2 regions of the Serratia sp. Res13-Sevr-LER1-36-b genome follow, and region 2 is predicted to be linked to the other one. Evidence: predicted binding sites of a transcription regulator. Region 2 holds the regulator's gene; the other holds the start of a gene.
The links. Region 2 encodes ArgR, which controls arginine synthesis, uptake and breakdown. Its sites were predicted from a motif close to ANTGAATAAAAATACANT; they were not measured.
Positions count from the first base shown of each region.

Region 1: a site for ArgR is predicted at 6,759-6,776, ahead of argA (amino-acid N-acetyltransferase). Genes of this name have one in related genera too.

Region 1 is NZ_JADACK010000044.1:73,870-82,728, reverse strand. Features, by position in the region: gene recB (exodeoxyribonuclease V subunit beta) at 1-3,493, shown strand, start outside; gene recD (exodeoxyribonuclease V subunit alpha) at 3,490-5,340, shown strand; gene argA (amino-acid N-acetyltransferase) at 5,400-6,725, opposite strand; gene amiC (N-acetylmuramoyl-L-alanine amidase AmiC) at 6,954-8,204, shown strand; tRNA gene IMQ33_RS24205 (tRNA-Met) at 8,308-8,384, opposite strand; tRNA gene IMQ33_RS24200 (tRNA-Met) at 8,448-8,524, opposite strand; tRNA gene IMQ33_RS24195 (tRNA-Met) at 8,590-8,666, opposite strand.
Region 2 is NZ_JADACK010000002.1:106,319-115,177, reverse strand. Features, by position in the region: gene IMQ33_RS00660 (DNA-binding protein) at 197-553, opposite strand; gene IMQ33_RS00655 (helix-turn-helix transcriptional regulator) at 735-995, shown strand; gene mdh (malate dehydrogenase) at 1,058-1,996, opposite strand; gene argR (transcriptional regulator ArgR) at 2,462-2,932, shown strand; gene yhcN (peroxide/acid stress response protein YhcN) at 3,336-3,599, shown strand; gene yhcN (peroxide/acid stress response protein YhcN) at 3,732-3,995, shown strand; gene mpl (UDP-N-acetylmuramate:L-alanyl-gamma-D-glutamyl-meso-diaminopimelate ligase) at 4,208-5,587, opposite strand; gene fbp (class 1 fructose-bisphosphatase) at 5,758-6,762, shown strand; gene IMQ33_RS00620 (methyl-accepting chemotaxis protein) at 6,797-8,350, opposite strand; gene ppa (inorganic diphosphatase) at 8,609-8,859, shown strand, end outside.

The DNA of each region.
Region 1 (8,859 bases), on a different contig from region 2:
GCTGATCGAAGCCTCGGCAGGGACAGGGAAGACCTTCACTATCGGTGCTTTGTATCTGCGCTTGCTGCTTGGCTTAGGCCAGGCAGCGGCGTTTCCACGGCCGCTCACGGTAGAAGAGATCCTGGTAGTTACCTTTACCGAAGCGGCGACGGAGGAACTCCGGGGCCGCATTCGCAGCAATATCCACGCATTACGCATTGCCTGCGTACGTGGGCATAGCTCAGACCCGCTGTTTGCCGCGCTGATGGCGGAGATTGGCGATCTGCCAGAGGCCGCAGCGCAATTGCTGGCTGCCGAGCGCCAGATGGACGAAGCGGCGATCTACACTATCCACGGTTTTTGTCAGCGAATGCTCACTCACAATGCATTCGAGTCGGGCATTCTGTTTGAACAAACGCTGGTGCAGGACGAACTACCGTTGCGCCGTCAGGCCTGCGCCGATTTTTGGCGGCGTCACTGCTACCCATTGCCACTGGGCGTTGCCCGGGCGGTTAGTCAGGAGTGGAGCGGCCCAGAGGCCTTGTTGAGCGATCTCTCGGGCTACCTGCATGGCGAAGCTCCCACTCTGCGTCAGCCCCCTAAAGATGAAGAAACGGTGCTGATGCGCCATGAACAGATAGTTGCGCGGATCGATGCCCTCAAGGCGCAATGGCAGGCATCGGCGGCGGATTTGGAAGCGCTTATCAGTCAGTCTGGCGTCGACAAACGCAGCTACAGCAGCAAACATTTACCCAACTGGCTGAATAAGGTCGGGGAATGGGCGGGCCAGGAAACCGAAGATTACCAGTTACCTAAAGAGCTGGAGAAGTTCCGCCAATCGGTGCTGCTGGAGAAAACCAAAAAAGGTGAAGCCCCGAGGCATCCGCTGTTTGTGGCGGTTGATGAGCTATTTGCCGAACCCTTGACCCTGCGTGACCTGATCATGGCACGGGCGCTGAGTGAAATACGCCTTTCTATTCAACAGGAAAAACGTCAGCGTGCCGAACTGGGTTTTGACGATCTGCTCAGCAGGCTGGATGCGGCACTGCAAAGCGCCGGTGGTGAACAATTGGCATTGGCGATCCGTCAGCGTTATCCGGTGGCGATGATCGATGAGTTTCAGGATACTGACCCACAGCAGTACCGGATCTTCCAGAAACTGTATGTTGGCCGGGAAGAGTGTGGTCTGCTGCTGATTGGGGATCCAAAACAAGCGATTTACGCCTTCCGTGGGGCAGACATTTTTACCTATATGAAGGCTCGCTCAGAGGTAAGTGCCCACTACACCTTAGAGACAAACTGGCGCTCATCACCGGCTATGGTTGGCAGCGTTAACCGCCTGTTTGCTCAGGTGGAAAAGCCGTTCCTGTTTGGCCAAATCCCGTTTATCGAGGTAGCAGCCGCAGCGAAGAATCAGGAACTGGTCTTCGAGTGGCAGAATAAACCGCAACCGGCCATGCAATTTTGGTTGCAACCCGGGGATGGGGCCGGAGTAAGTGATTACCAACAATTAATGGCGCGCTTGTGCGCAGCCCAGATCCGCGACTGGCTGAGTGCCGGGCAGGCCGGAGAAGCCTGGCTGGTCAAAGGGGGTCAACGTCGCCACGTTCAGGCATCGGATATTACCATTCTGGTGCGTAGCCGCGCCGAAGCGGCGTTGGTACGTGATGCACTCAGCGCGCTGGCCATCCCTTCGGTTTACCTTTCCAACCGTGACAGCGTGTTTGATACGCCGGAAGCCAAAGATTTACTCTGGCTGCTACAGGCGGTGCTGGCTCCCGAACAGGAGCGAACCCTGCGCTGCGCGTTGGCCACCGGGCTATTGGGGTTGGATGCCTTGACGCTGGATGGGCTAAACCATAACGAGTCCGCTTGGGATGATTTGGTCAACGAGTTTGATGAATACCGTAGCCACTGGCTGCGCCGTGGCGTATTACCGATGCTGCGTGAGGTGATGGCCAAGCGGCATCTGGCTGAAAACCTGCTGGCCAGCCCAGGGGGCGAGCGCCGTTTGACCGATGTCATGCACCTGGGGGAGCTGTTGCAGGAAGCCACGGCGCAGTTGGATGGTGAACATGCGCTGGTACGTTGGTTGGCGCAGCAGATCGCTCAGCCGAATCGCCAGTCGGATAATCAGCAACTGCGGCTGGAAAGTGACCGTCATCTGGTGCAGGTAATCACCATCCACAAGTCGAAAGGGTTAGAGTTCGATCTGGTGTGGCTGCCTTTTGTGGGGAATTTCCGCCAGCAGCAGCAGGTGCTGTATCACGATCGCCAGACCTTTAAAGCCCTGCTGGATCTTAATGCCAACGAAGAAAGCGTGGCCTGGGCGGAAGAGGAACGGTTGGCAGAGGATTTGCGCCTGCTGTATGTGGCGCTGACCCGTTCGGTATATCACTGCAGTATCGGTATTGCGCCGTTGTTTCTCGGTACGCGCAAGAAGCAGGGCGATACGGATTTGCACCGCAGTGCCCTGGGATATCTGGTGCAGGCCGGGCAGGCGGGCGATGCTGCCTATCTGCAAACCTGCCTGCAGCAGTTGGCAACCCAAGGCATTGCGCTGTCGCTGGTGGATGCGCCAGGTGAACAGAGCTGGCAGCCGCAGACGGCAACCGCCGCAGAACTGACGGCCAGGCAGTTCCCACGCAGGATGCAGGATTTCTGGCGGGTAACCAGCTATACCGGCTTGCAACAGCATGGCTCAAGCCGGATGCAGGAGCTGTTGCCGCGCCTGGACGTTGATGCCGTTGGTGAGGGCGATACGGTTACACCCCCCGCATTTACTCCCCATACTTTCCCGCGCGGTGCGGCCCCTGGCACTTTCCTCCACAGCCTGTTTGAGGCGCTGGATTTTACCCAACCGCTAGATGAGCAGTGGCTGCTGGAGCAGTTGCAACACCAAGGGCTGGAGGAGCATTGGTTGCCGGTATTATCCGGCTGGATGCACGTGCTGCTGAATGCGCCGCTTAATAGCAGCGGCGTCGCGCTATCCGCCTTACCGTCAGGAGCCAGGCAGGCAGAATTACAGTTCTATCTGCCGATCGGTGGCCTGCTGCAAGCGCAGCAACTGGATGAGTTGGTAAAACGCTACGATCCCCTTTCTGCTGGCTGCCCGGCGCTGGATTTCCAACAGGTTCAGGGCATGCTGAAAGGCTTTATCGATCTGGTATTCTGCTGGCAGGGTAAATACTACCTGCTGGATTACAAATCCAACTGGCTGGGCGAAGACAGCAGCGCCTATACCCAAGAGGCGATGGCGCGGGCGATGGCGGAACACCGCTACGATCTGCAATACCAACTCTATACCTTGGCGCTGCACCGCTATCTGGGGCATCGCCTGGCGGATTATGATTACCAGCGCCATTTTGGCGGGGTGATTTATCTGTTTTTACGCGGGGTAGATGCCGAGCATGAGGGCAACGGTATTTTTGCCTGTCGTCCGGAGTATGCTCTGGTTGAAGGAATGGATCGCCTGTTTAGCGGTGAAACGGCCAACGTTGAGGATGGGCAATGATTGAGATTTTGCATCAGGCGTTGGCTCTGGGCGCCTTGCGACCGCTGGACGTGCAATTTGCCCAGGTGGTCGCCAACGATGATGAACCGGATATCCTGCTGGCCGCCGCCTGCCTGAGCTCGGAGGCCGGTGCGGGCCACGTTTGTCTGTTGCTCGAACAGCTATTGCCGGAAAATCTGTTTGATGGCCGCCAGCCTGAGTTGGCCCTGGCTGCCTGGCAGGCCTGCGGGCAACCGGACGTGGCTAGTTGGCAACAGCGTCTGGCGAGATCGCCTGCGGTTAGCGATGGCAGTACGGCAACGCCGATGGTCCTGCAACAGCAGCGGCTGTATCTGCAACGCATGTGGCAGAGCGAAGGTGATGTCGCCACTTTCATCAGTAGCGACAGCGTGCCACAGGAACTTGAAGAGGCGCAGCTTCGCACCATTCTCGATCGGTTATTTGGCGCGGCTACGGACGAACCCGACTGGCAAAAAATTGCCGCAGCGGTAGCCGCCACGCGCCGCATCGCGATTATTTCCGGCGGCCCCGGCACCGGCAAAACGACCACCGTTGCCAAGCTGTTGGCGGCACTGGTGCAGTTGGCGGACGGGGAGCGTCTGCGCATTCAACTTGCTGCGCCTACCGGTAAAGCAGCAGCTCGTCTAACCGAGTCCTTGGGAAGCGCTAGCCGTCAGTTGGATTTAACCCTGGAGCAACGAGCCTTATTCCCTACGGAAGCGGCAACGTTACACCGCTTGCTGGGGGCCCAGCCAAACAGCCAGCGCATGCGCTATCACCGGGGGAACCCGTTGCACCTGGATGTGCTGGTGGTGGACGAGGCTTCGATGGTGGATTTGCCCATGATGGCAAGGTTGATTGCCGCCTTGCCCCCCAAGGCGCGAGTCATCTTCCTTGGCGATCGCGATCAACTGGCCTCGGTGGAGGCTGGAGCCGTGCTGGGGGATATCTGCCGGTTTGCCGAGCAGGGATATAGCGAGGCCCGTGCGGCACAGTTGGCGCGTCTGACCGGTTGCCCCGTGCAAGGGCAGCCAGCGGAGGCCGAGGCAGCGGTGCGCGATAGCCTGTGCCTACTGCGCAAGAGTTACCGGTTTGATGCCAAATCCGGCATTGGCCAGTTGGCTTTGGCGGTGAATGCTGGCGATAGCAAGCGCGCCCTGGCAGCGTTGAACGGCAGCTATGCTGACGTGGCGGGTTACCCGCTGGCAGAAACCGAAGATTATCAACGGCTGCTGGATAGCTGCGTTGCCGGTTATCGCGACTATCTGCGGCTGGTGGCAGAAGGGGCTGGGGCCGTGACGATCCTGGATGCTTTTGGCCGCTTCCAGTTGCTTTGCGCACTGCGCGAAGGGCCATTTGGCGTTGCCGGGCTGAATGAGCGTATCGAAAGCGGGCTGCAGCGTGCCGGTTTGATCCGGCGTAATCCTGGCCCCGCCGGGCGCTGGTATTTGGGGCGGCCGGTGATGATTGGCCGTAATGATAGCGCGCTGGGGCTGTTTAACGGCGATATTGGCATTGCCTTACCCGGTGAGGGCGGCGATCTGCGCGTGCATTTCCAATTACCGGACGGCAGCATCAAATCGGTACAGCCTAGCCGCTTACCGGCGCATGAAACCGCCTATGCGATGACGGTGCATAAATCACAGGGTTCGGAGTTCGACCATACGGCACTAGTGCTGCCGAATCATTTTCTGCCGGTGCTGACCCGCGAGCTGGTTTATACCGCCATTACACGCGCACGCCAGCGGCTTTCGCTGTATGCGGTAGACAAGGTGTTGGTAAGCGCTATCCGCACCCCCACGCAGCGCCGCAGCGGGTTGGCCGAACGCTTGCAGATCGGGAAGTAACAACGAGGGGGCGCAGCACGCTGCGCCCGTCTGATATTCAATGGGTTAGCCAGGGTAAGTCAAAGATCGGCCAACAGGATCTTCGAGCGGCGCTGGTAGTTATATAAAGCCTGTTTCTGCATCGGCAGCACGTCGACTTCCGCCGGAGTGAAGCCGCGTTCCTGGAACCAGTGGATGCTGCGCGTGGTCAACACAAACAGCTTCTGTAGCCCCATCTGGCGAGCCTGGCTTTCTACCCGCTGCAGCAGCATCTCGCCCCGCGACGAGCTGCGGTAATCCGGATGCACCGCCACGCAGGCCATCTCACCAATCTTCTCTTCCGGGAACGGATAGAGCGCGGCGCAGGCGATGGTCAGGTTATCGCGTTCGATAATCGTGAACTTGTCGATCTCCATTTCCAACTGCTCGCGCGAACGGCGGACTAAAATCCCTTGCTGCTCCAACGGGCGGATCAGCTCAAGTATCCCACCGATATCATTGATGGTCGCCCGGCGTACCTGTTCGGCGCTCTCCATGACGATTTGGGTACCGATACCGTCGCGTGAAAATAGCTCCTGTACCAGTGCACCATCCTCCTGATAGCTGATCAGGTGGCTGCGGCGTACCCCGCTGCGGCAGGCCTTTACCGCGCCGCGCAGGAAGCGCACGGTGCCGGAATGGTAGTCACCAGCCTCTTCCAACTGCTCGATACGTTTTTGTGCATCGTTGGGGAACAGTTCGGAAAGGATATTGCCTTCCGCATCGGTCACCCCTTGTGATGAACAGAAACCGATCATTTTCTCGGCCTTCAGTTTGATTGCCAACTGGGTGGCGACTTCTTCCGAGGTCAGGTTAAAGCTTTCGCCGGTCACCGATACCGCCACTGGGCCAATCAGCACGATGGCCTTACTGTCTAGTTGGCGATGAATGGCTTCTTCATCAATACGGCGGATACGGCCGCTGTGGCAATAATCGACGCCGTCATCCACGCCAAGCGGTTGGGCGATAATAAAGTTGCCACTCACTACGTTGATGTGCGCCCCTTGCAATGGGGTGTTATTCAGGCTCATGGAAAGCCGTGCGGTAATATCCAGCTGTAACAAGCCGGCGGCCTGTTTGACCAACTCTAGCGTATGGGCGTCGGTCACCCGGGTATGCTTATGATAAATCGGCTCGTAGTTATGCTGCGCCAGATTGCTGTCAATCTGTGGCCGCGCACCGTAGACCACCACCAAACGAATGCCCAGGCTATGTAACAGCCCGATATCGTTGACGATACTGGAAAAGTTTTCATGTTCAATAGCTTCGCCACCCAGCATGACGACAAAGGTCTTGCCACGGTGAGTATTGATATAGGGAACTGAGTGACGGAATCCTTGCACCAGCTCTGTACTACGTTCCTTCACGGCAAGACCTCATTTGCATATTTATACGGTATTTTTGTATTTTTATTCTTTTATTGCGCCAAAGGCAAGTAGGAAATGAGCACGATTTTTCTGACAAATGCGCTAACTGATTAATAAATTGAAAGATCATAAAAAGATTTTCTGATGACAGCGGTGAATGGATTGGGTAAAGTTTTTGCCATTGTTTTTTTTTGCTGTTTTTTTAATCGTTATTTTTACCGGAGCCGCATGCCTAACTCAAATCACAATCCGGGCCGCCGTCGTTTGTTGCAGGGGGTTGCCGCAACCTGGTTGCTGAGTGTGAGTCGCGTTGGTTTCGCCGCTGCTTCTCATGTGATTGCCGTCCGTGTCTGGCCTTCTTCGACCTATACCCGAGTCACGCTGGAATCCAATGTTCCACTGAAATACAAACAGTTTGCCCTGACCAATCCAGAGCGCATCGTGGTGGATGTGGAAGGGGTACAGCTAAATAGCGTGCTTAAAGGTATCGCCGGGCAGGTGCGCAAAGAAGATCCCTATCTGAAACAGGCGCGGGTCGGCCAGTTTGACAAGAATACCGTCAGGCTGGTGCTGGAACTCAAGCAAAGCGTCAGCCCAAATATGTTTACCCTGACACCCGTCTCCGAATACCGTAACCGCCTGGTGATGGATCTTTATCCTACCAAGGGGGGCAGCGGTGAAGAGTATGATCCGCTGTTGGCGTTACTGGAAGATTACAACAAGGGCGATCTGGAGCGGACGTTACCGGCGGAAGCACCGCAGGCCGGTAAGGCTGGGCGCGATCGGCCGATTGTGATCATGCTGGATCCTGGACACGGAGGTGAAGATCCGGGGGCTATTGGCAAAAACAAAACCCGTGAAAAAGACATCGTGCTGCAGATTGCCCGCCGTCTCAGTGCGTTGATCAAACGCGAACCCAACATGAGAGTGTTTATGACGCGCAATGAAGACGTGTTTATTCCCTTGAAGGTGCGCGTAGCCAAAGCTCGTAAGCAGCGGGCCGATCTGTTCGTCTCGATCCACGCCGATGCTTTCAGCAATCGTTCGGCACGCGGTTCCTCGGTGTTTGCGCTTTCTACCAAAGGGGCAACCAGCAACGCCGCCAAGTTTTTGGCGCAAACCCAGAATGCCGCCGACGATATTGGCGGGGTTAGCAAGAGTGGCGATCGCTACCTGGATCACACCATGTTCGATCTATTGCAGACCGCCACCGTCAATGACAGTTTGAAGTTCGGTAAGGAAGTGCTGAACCGGATGGGTAAAATTAACCGTCTGCATAAGAATCGTGTCGATCAGGCCGGCTTTGCCGTATTGAAGGCCCCGGATATTCCGTCGATCCTGGTGGAAACGGCGTTTATCAGCAATCTGGAAGAAGAGCGCAAGCTGCGCACCAGCCATTTTCAGCAGCAGGTGGCGCAATCTATTCTGGCTGGGATCAAAGCCTATTTCGCCAACGGTGGCGCATTGGCACGGCGTTAAACCAGCGTAGCCCAAGGAGGGGCGGCGTGGTTAATGGGGAAGGTAGGGGAAATACAGATACAAAAAAACACCCGTTAAGGTGCTTGTCTGATGTTATCAAGATTGGTTGCGGGGGCCAGATTTGAACTGACGACCTTCGGGTTATGAGCCCGACGAGCTACCGGGCTGCTCCACCCCGCGTCCGTCTTGATACTGATATTATCGAACCAACCCTTCATGTGATACCGCCATTGCCGTATCGGTTGGTTGCGGGGGCCGGATTTGAACCGACGACCTTCGGGTTATGAGCCCGACGAGCTACCAGGCTGCTCCACCCCGCGTCCGTATAATACCTTTTCTTTCATCGAATCCAACCTGTTTTTGATACCGTTATCACAGTATCGGTTGGTTGCGGGGGCCAGATTTGAACTGACGACCTTCGGGTTATGAGCCCGACGAGCTACCAGGCTGCTCCACCCCGCGTCCGATGGAAGCGCACTATACTCTCCAGGCATTTTGTTGCAAACCCTTTTTGCATATAATTCACCGAAAGCCATTTTTATGCTGCATTAGTCCCCAATTTGCGTTTTTTTTCATCATAATCATCTGGCTGGGAATTTTTAGCGGTAGCGATTCCTTTATCTATAGCCGTTTGTTATCGTTCAGCCAGTTTACC
Region 2 (8,859 bases):
GCCAATAAGTTAGTTATAACATTAACCAGGCCGTTGCCAAAAACCAAAAACCGGGCGAAATACTCAAGAAAAATTTATCAAATAAGGAGCAAAAAACACGGAGGCGATGCAGAAAGGAGCTTGGCGGGAGCAGCTTATGGCTAATCGGACGCAGCATGCAGCGCCCCTATGTAGCGCAGGTCAGTTGAGGAATGACTCACTGCTTATTTTTTTCAGCAATCCAGGTCAGCAGGCTATCCATACCTTCGCGCATCAAAAACGCCATCACTTTGCCACGCTCACTGTCTGAAAGTTGGTAATAGTATTCAACCCACACTGCAAGTGGGTCCTGACGCCCGGCCTCGTAGATCGCAGGCTCTTCGCGCAATACCAGCAGATTTTTGACGCCGGTTGGCAAGCTGTCGATATGATATTCCAGCGCCTTGCCTTGCACGCCTTTGCGGCGACGGCTGAGCCAATTTTCGCGCCGGGCCATCAGATTGATTCCCTGTGTAGAGGACGGTAATCCTGCGATGCCTATCAGCTCCTTGGCAGCAAACCACTCGTTTTTCATAGCCATGATCTCGGGACAATAGTGTGGCAAGACAAATTTTTCAGAAACCATAAGGTATTTTTGGGAAACTTGGTGGTATCCTAGTTTCTGAATAAACGCTTCACGTTGTTCAAACGATTAATACTGACCTGTTAGTTATACCACTAACAGAACTTTCTCTAATCAAAAAAGGAATGAAAATATGAATTCACGGGACCCAGATTGGCATCCAGCAGACGTCATCGCGGCTTTGAAGAAGAGAGGTACCACTCTGGCAGCGGTTTCACGGGGGGCAGGGTTAAGTTCATCGACGTTGGCCAACGCGCTGTCACGTCCTTGGCCCAAGGGAGAGTGGTTGATTGCTGATGCACTGAACGTACATCCGGCAGAGATCTGGCCGAGCAGGTATTTTGATCCGCTTACCCATCATCTGCGAGATCGGAAAAGTCGAATCAAATCATGATAAACATAAGAAAGCCGCCGGATTCGGCCCGGCGGCTTATCAAAACATCACATACTGAGGGATCAGTTGTTGATAAACTTCTCGCCCAGTTCGATATCTTTGTGCAGTACGTCCAGCATTTCGCTCAGCGCTTTTTGCTCGAAGGCGCTCAGGGTACCGATGTCTTTACGCTCTTCGATACCGTTTTTGCCCAGCAGCAGTGGCTGTGCAAAGAAGCGGGCATATTTGCCATCCCCTTCAACATAGGCACATTCCACTACGCCTTTCTCACCGCTCAACGCACGCACCAGAGACAGGCCAAAACGTGCAGCAGCCTGGCCCATAGATAAGGTTGCAGAGCCGCCACCGGCTTTGGCTTCAACCACTTCGGTACCCGCGTTCTGGATACGTTTGGTCAAATCAGCCACTTCCTGATCGCTAAAGCTTACGCCTGGGATCTGCGATAGCAGAGGCAAGATGGTCACGCCTGAGTGGCCGCCAATCACCGGTACGTTAAGTTCTTCCGGTTGTTTGCCTTTCAGTTCAGCAACGAAGGTGTTTGAACGGATAATATCCAGCGATGTGATGCCAAACAGTTTGTTTTTGTCGTACACACCCGCTTTCTTCAACACTTCTGCCGCAATGGCCACCGTGGTATTCACCGGGTTGGTGATGATACCGATGCAGGCTTTCGGGCAGGTTTTGGCCACTTGCTCAATCAGGTTACGTACGATGCCAGCGTTAACGTTGAACAGATCGGAACGATCCATCCCTGGTTTACGCGCAACGCCAGCAGAAATCAGCACCACGTCCGCACCGTGCAGCGCAGGGGTTGCATCTTCGCCACTGAAGCCTTTGATTTTAACTGCGGTTGGGATGTGGCTTAAGTCAACGGCAACGCCTGGGGTAACAGGGGCAATGTCGTAGAGGGAGAGTTCAGAACCTGAAGGAAGCTGGGTCTTGAGTAGAAGGGCGAGGGCCTGGCCAATACCGCCAGCAGCACCGAGAACTGCAACTTTCATCCTATACTCCTTTATTGTCTTAAATATAAAAGCGCCGTGAATTCTTTGGTCACGGACCTTAATTTATCACGCCTTTAAAAACAACCTCTTAACAGTCGGTTTTAGATCTGGCGCAATAAAATGGCCGATGTTGCGAGCATTTTAAAGTAAATAGCTTATGCATTAAGGGCATAGCGCACACTAATCGAAAATAGTGCCAAGCTTTTCACGATCGCGTTAACCGGCGGTTACATTACACCCTTACGTAACATCAGAACAACATCATTTTAATAACATTTTCGTTACCGGAGAGCTGACTCGCTTCCCGCACCGAAAGGGCATATTCATGAGCAACGGATTTTGTTAAAATCGCGCTCTTGCCTTTCTGTCTGGGCATTTTTGATTTTCCAGACGGCCCCTATATTGCATAAAAATGCATTTATATGCATAATAATCAGCTCTATTACCAACATTCCACGGTGCAAAATGCGTAATCCCGCAAAGCAGGAAGATCTGATCAAGGCGTTTAAGGCGTTATTGAAAGAAGAAAAATTCAGTTCTCAAGGCGAGATCGTTTTGGCGCTGCAAGAAGAAGGCTTCGAGAACATTAACCAGTCCAAGGTATCACGCATGCTGACCAAGTTCGGGGCGGTACGCACGCGTAATGCAAAAATGGAGATGGTGTACTGCCTCCCGGCCGAACTCGGAGTCCCAACCACCACCAGCCCACTCAAGAATCTGGTGCTGGATGTGGATCATAACGACGCGGTGGTGGTGATCCATACCAGCCCAGGTGCGGCGCAGCTGATTGCCCGCCTGTTGGACTCACTGGGCAAATCCGAAGGGATCCTGGGCACCATTGCCGGTGACGACACCATTTTTGTCACTCCGGCCAGTTCATTTACCGCACGCCAACTGTTTGAAGCCATTCTCTCCTTGTTCGAACAGGAACTTTGATGCATTCAGCGCAGCCTGCGGCTCTCCGTCGCGGGCCGCTCATCCTTTATTAACCCTTCATTTACTTCTTCCGCACTGCCTACCACGTTTAAAACTGCCAATAAGCCGACTTGCAGCACATTTCAGTGACATTTCTGGGTGACTGGTGATAGTGACTGGAAGCTTCCGCACTTTTAGTCAAAAGCACTTAGCTCATTGAAATTACAAAAATTTAACATCAAAAGTGTATTTTATCGCCGTTTTTTATTCCATTAGGTTATTAAAAGTCACGGCCACCCCAATAAAGTTTCACTAGAAACTGTTAGTCAGCTATTAATTTTTGCCGTTACTAGATGTATACTCATTTTCGTGACGTAAATCACAGTTCATTGGAACTGATAAAAGAATACGAAGAGGATAAATCATGAAAATTAAAACTACCGTAGCAACAATTAGCCTGCTATCCATGCTGTCTTTCGGTGCATTTGCAGCACAATCCATTGATGCTTCACAGGCTGAAAAACTGCAGTCTGCCGGTACCATCACCGTGAGCGGCGTCGGTGCAGCACCTTCTGATATCCGTCAGGCGCTGTCTGCCAAAGCCGATGCTCAAGGCGCTACCGCTTACCGCGTGATCGAAGCTCGTAACGAAGGCAACTACCACGCTACCGCCGAGATTTACAAATAAGTACAAGATGTGATGTGAGCATTGCACGACAACTCTCTGGTAAAAAACAAGCAGATAACCGCCTTCAAGTATAAAAAACGCTGTAAAGCCCTTCCAGGCCGTTATCTCTGAACGATTAAGGATCGAAGTATCATGAACATGAAAACTACTCTCGTTGCACTTAGCCTGCTGTCTGCCGTTTCTTTCGGTGCTTCTGCGGCTAACCTGGTCACTGATGCCCAAGCCAGCAATCTGCAGTCCGTCGGCACCATTACCGCTAGCGGCGTGGGTGGCGCACCTTCTGATATCCGTCAGGCGCTGTCTGATAAAGCGGACCAGCAAGGGGCCAAAGCCTACCGTGTGATCGAAGCCTATGAAAATGGCAACTGGCACGCAACGGCTGAAATCTACAAGTAAAAAACCGAGGCCGCGTTTACTGAACTGACTACCCTCGTCACTGCCACTGCCGAGTTCTCAGGTAAACGCTAGTATCTTGGAAATTATCGTCGTCCTATCCGACGAACCCCATTGCCCTCGCTCGCGAGGGCTTTTTTATGGGCGTAAAAAAGGCCGCATCAGCGGCCTCATATTGGTAGGGTCGCCGCATGCGGCGCCCGTTTAGCTAAACGTCAGTAGGTTTCTTTCGGTTCGGCCTTGTTAGCCAACCCTGCCAGCAGTTTGTCATGAATGCCGCCAAACCCGCCGTTGCTCATCACCAGAATATGGTCACCCGGCTGCGCGGTTTTCACAATCATCTCCACCAGCGTATCCAGATCGGCACTCCAGTGCGCGGGCTGGACGCAAGCTTCGGCAACTTCCGCTACCTGCCAAGGGATGTGGTGAGGCTGGAACAGGAACACTTCATCGGCACGGCCAAGCGAGGGTGCCAGATCGTTTTTGCTGATCCCCATTTTCATGGTGTTTGAGCGAGGCTCCAGCACGGCCAGGATGCGTGCGGTGCCGCCCACTTTGCCACGCAGCGCCGCCAAGGTAGCCAGAATGGCGGTCGGATGATGGGCAAAGTCGTCATACACCGTGACGCCATTGGCTTCACCGCGCAATTCCAGACGGCGGCGGGCATTGATAAAGTCACCCAGCGCTCGGCAGGCATCGGCTGGCTGTACGCCAACATGGCGGGTGGCGGCGATCGCCATCAGGCCGTTATGCATGTTGTGTTCGCCCACCAGCGCCCAGTTAACCTCACCCACCTTCTCGCCGTTGAGGAACACTTCGTAATGGCTGGCATCCGTCGTCAGTTTGTGTGCACGCCACGCGCCCCCTTCCCCGACCCATTCCTGTTCGCTCCAGCATCCCATCGCCATCACCTGTTTCAGATGGGTGTCGTTTTCCGGCAGGATAATCTTGCCTTGCCCCGGCACCAGGCGCACCAGGTGGTGGAACTGTTTCTGGATGGCTTTCAGATCGTCAAAGATATCGGCATGATCAAACTCGAGGTTGTTCATGATCAACGTGCGCGGGCAGTAATGAACAAACTTGGAGCGTTTGTCGAAGAAGGCACAGTCATACTCATCGGCTTCGATGACGAAGAACGGGCTACCGCCAAGACGGGCCGAAACATCAAAATTGCCCGGTACGCCACCGATCACAAAGCCCGGCTGATAGCCGCAGGCTTCCAGGATCCAGGTCGCCATCCCGGCGGTGGTGGTTTTACCGTGTGTTCCCGCTACCGCCAGCACCCAGCGATCGCGCAGGACATAATCATGCAGCCACTGAGGGCCAGACATGTAAGGAATGCTCTGTTCCAGCACCGCTTCTACGCAAGGATTACCACGGCTCATGGCATTGCCGATAATCACCAGATCCGGAGCCGGATCCAACTGGGCAGGATCGTAACCCTGGATCAGATCGATCCCCTGCTTTTCCAGCAAGGTGCTCATCGGAGGATAGACGTTGGCATCTGAACCGGTCACCTCGTGCCCCAGTGAACGAGCCAACATGGCTAGCCCACCCATAAAGGTGCCGCAGATCCCAAGAATATGTATGCGCATTAGGTTTCTCATTTTAGTGCATCGATTTACTGCCTATTCTAGCGCTCAGAATCGCTCAGAAGAAATGGATTTGCCTATGAATCGCAAGTTGCTTTGGGCTACACTGCTGACGAAAACGTTGGCGGTATGTTAACAAGCCGCTATCCATCCGTAGATTCAGGGATTGTGTCATGAAAACGTTAGGCGAATTTATCGTCGAGAAACAACACGACTTCTCTCACGCCACCGGTGAGCTGACCTCATTACTTTCTGCCATCAAACTGGGTGCCAAAATCATTCACCGTGATATCAACAAGGCAGGTTTAGTTGATATCTTGGGGACTAACGGCATTTCCAACGTTCAGGGCGAAGTTCAGATGAAGCTGGACCTGTTCGCGAACGAAAAGCTGAAAGCAGCGTTGAAGGCTCGTGGTGAAGTTGCGGGCATCGCTTCGGAAGAAGAAGACGAGATCGTGATTTTCGACGGCGAGCGAGCTGAGAATGGCAAGTATGTGGTGCTAATGGATCCGTTGGACGGCTCGTCCAACATTGATGTGAACGTCTCGGTCGGGACGATCTTCTCTATCTATCGCCGCATCACCCCGATTGGCACGCCAGTCACCGAAGAAGATTTCCTGCAGCCTGGCCATGCACAGGTAGCGGCCGGATATGTGGTTTATGGCTCCTCCACCATGCTGGTATACACCACCGGTTATGGCGTACATGCCTTCACCTACGATCCGTCTCTGGGGGTGTTCTGCCTCTCCCACGAGAAAGTGCGCTTCCCGGAAAAAGCCAATATGTATTCCATCAACGAAGGTAACTACATCAAGTTCCCGCTCGGGGTGAAGAAATACATCAAATACTGCCAAGAGCAGGATGAAGCCACCCAGCGCCCTTATACCTCACGCTATATCGGTTCACTGGTTGCCGACTTCCACCGTAACCTGCTCAAAGGCGGCATCTATATCTACCCAAGCACCGCCAGCCACCCACAGGGCAAGCTGCGTCTGCTGTATGAATGCAACCCGATGGCGTTCCTGGCTGAACAGGCCGGGGGTAAAGCCAGCGATGGCAAAAACCGCATTCTGGATATCGTGCCGCAACAGCTGCACCAGCGTGCGCCATTCTTCGTCGGAACCAAATCGATGGTAGAAGACGCCGAACGCTTTATTGCTGATTTCCCGGACCAGTAACGCTATAAAAGGGGCGGCATGCCGCCCCTTCACATCACAGTTTGAACACAGCCATACTCTGTGCCAATAGCTGCGCCTGCTCTTCCAAAGAGCGCGTTGCAGCCGCAGACTCTTCCACCAGCGCCGCATTCTGCTGTGCCACCTGATCCATTTGCACTACCGCCAGGTTGACCTGCTCGATACCACTGCTTTGTTCGCGAGTGGCCGCCGAGATTTCACGCATCAGCGCCGTGACGCGTCCGACTTCGCCGGTTATTCCGTTCATGGTCTTCGCCGCCGTCGCCGCCATCTGTTCACCTTCCCGTACGCGGTGTTGTGAAACTTCGATCAGCCCTTTGATCTCTTTGGCCGATTGCGCACTGCGTTGGGCCAGGCTGCGTACCTCACCGGCCACCACGGCAAAACCACGGCCTTGCTCACCGGCACGTGCCGCCTCTACCGCCGCGTTGAGCGCCAGGATATTGGTCTGGAAGGAGATACCGTCCATCACGCTGATGATGTCGGCGATGCGTCGAGAGCTGTCGGTAATGGCCTGCATCTTGCTCATCACCTGGCTGACCACGTCACTGCCCTGCTCGGCAATATCGGAGACGCTCAGTGCCAACTGGTTGGCCTGTTCGCAGTTTTCAGCATTCATTTTCACCGTAGAGGTCAACTGCTCCATACTGGCGGCGGTTTGCTCCAGCGAAGCGGCCGATTCCTCCGTACGCTGCGCCAGATGAACGTTACCCGCAGCCAACTCGCGGGAGCCGGTATCGATCTGGCTGCTGGCATCGCGGACTTTACTGACCGACATCACCAGCGATTGCTGCATACGTTGCATAGCGCGTACCAGGCGCCCCATTTCGGTATCTCCCTCACTGCTAATTTCGTGGGTCAGATCCCCGGCGGCGATATGCTCCAATTGGACGATCGACTCATCTAACGGGCGCAGCAAGATCACACGCATAGCAAACCAGGCCAGCGCCGCCAGTAACACGCTGAGCAGCCCAGCCGCAACGATCAGGATAATCTTGGTGCTGGCATTACTTTCTGCCTCATGCGCATGCTGCTGGCCAATATCCATGGCAAACGCGCGGAACTCACTAAGATCGGCTTCAAAAGCAATGCTCAGCTTAGAGATATGATTTTCTTGAATGGCGTAATAGTCATCCAACTTCCCCGCCTTTATCGCCGCCGCCATGGGCGCAATGCCTTGCTCCAGATAGGCGCGATAGCTCTCCTGCATCCGCATTGAAAATTGGCGACCCCGTTCGGTCACCGTTCCCACGTCGACAAAGCGCGCCATTTCCTTTTTCGACTGTTCCAGGTAGCCATAAATACGCCCCACCGAGGCGTCAGCATCCTCTATCTGACCAATCTCGCGTTGGCGTACTGCAAGCGAGGCCGCCGTTCTGGCCCGCAGCGCCAGGTTGGAGCTGTTGGCCAACGAACCCAGTTCTTCCCCCAGGATCTGGTTCAAAGTCTGTAGCGAACGTGTTCCGTCGTTAATGGCTTTAACCCCGATGATGCTGACAACAATCAACAGCAACGTCATCAGGCTCAACAGGGCAATCAGCCCGGCCTTAACGGTGATCTTCTTTAACATGAGTGTTTCCCGGCTTTAGAAAAAAGTAGCTTCAGATGTAGAGGAGGCAAGAAGGCAGGGTCAGCTAGCTGCTGGACCGTTATTATTTGAGGAAGTTATCGGCAGCCGGGGAGTAAACTTCAATCATTGAGGGATTAATCTGGAAAAGTTGCTGTTATCGACCAGGCAGCAGCTCATTGATGAAAAGGGCGGGAAATCGCAAAAGACTCCGCTATAATAGCCGCCACTCCATTTCTGGTTTGATTAAAGGAAACCGACATGAGCTTGAACCTGGTCCCTGCTGGCAAAGACCTGCCAGAAGACATCTACGTAGTTATCGAAATCCCGGCTAACGCCGATCCAATCAAATACGAAATCGACAAGGAAACCGGCTCGCTGTTCGTTGACCGTTTCATGTCCACGGCGATGTTCTACCCGTGCAACTACGGTTACATCAACCACACCCTGTCACTGGATGGTGATCCGGTAGACGTGTTGGTGCCAACCCCATACCCACTGCAACCAGGCTC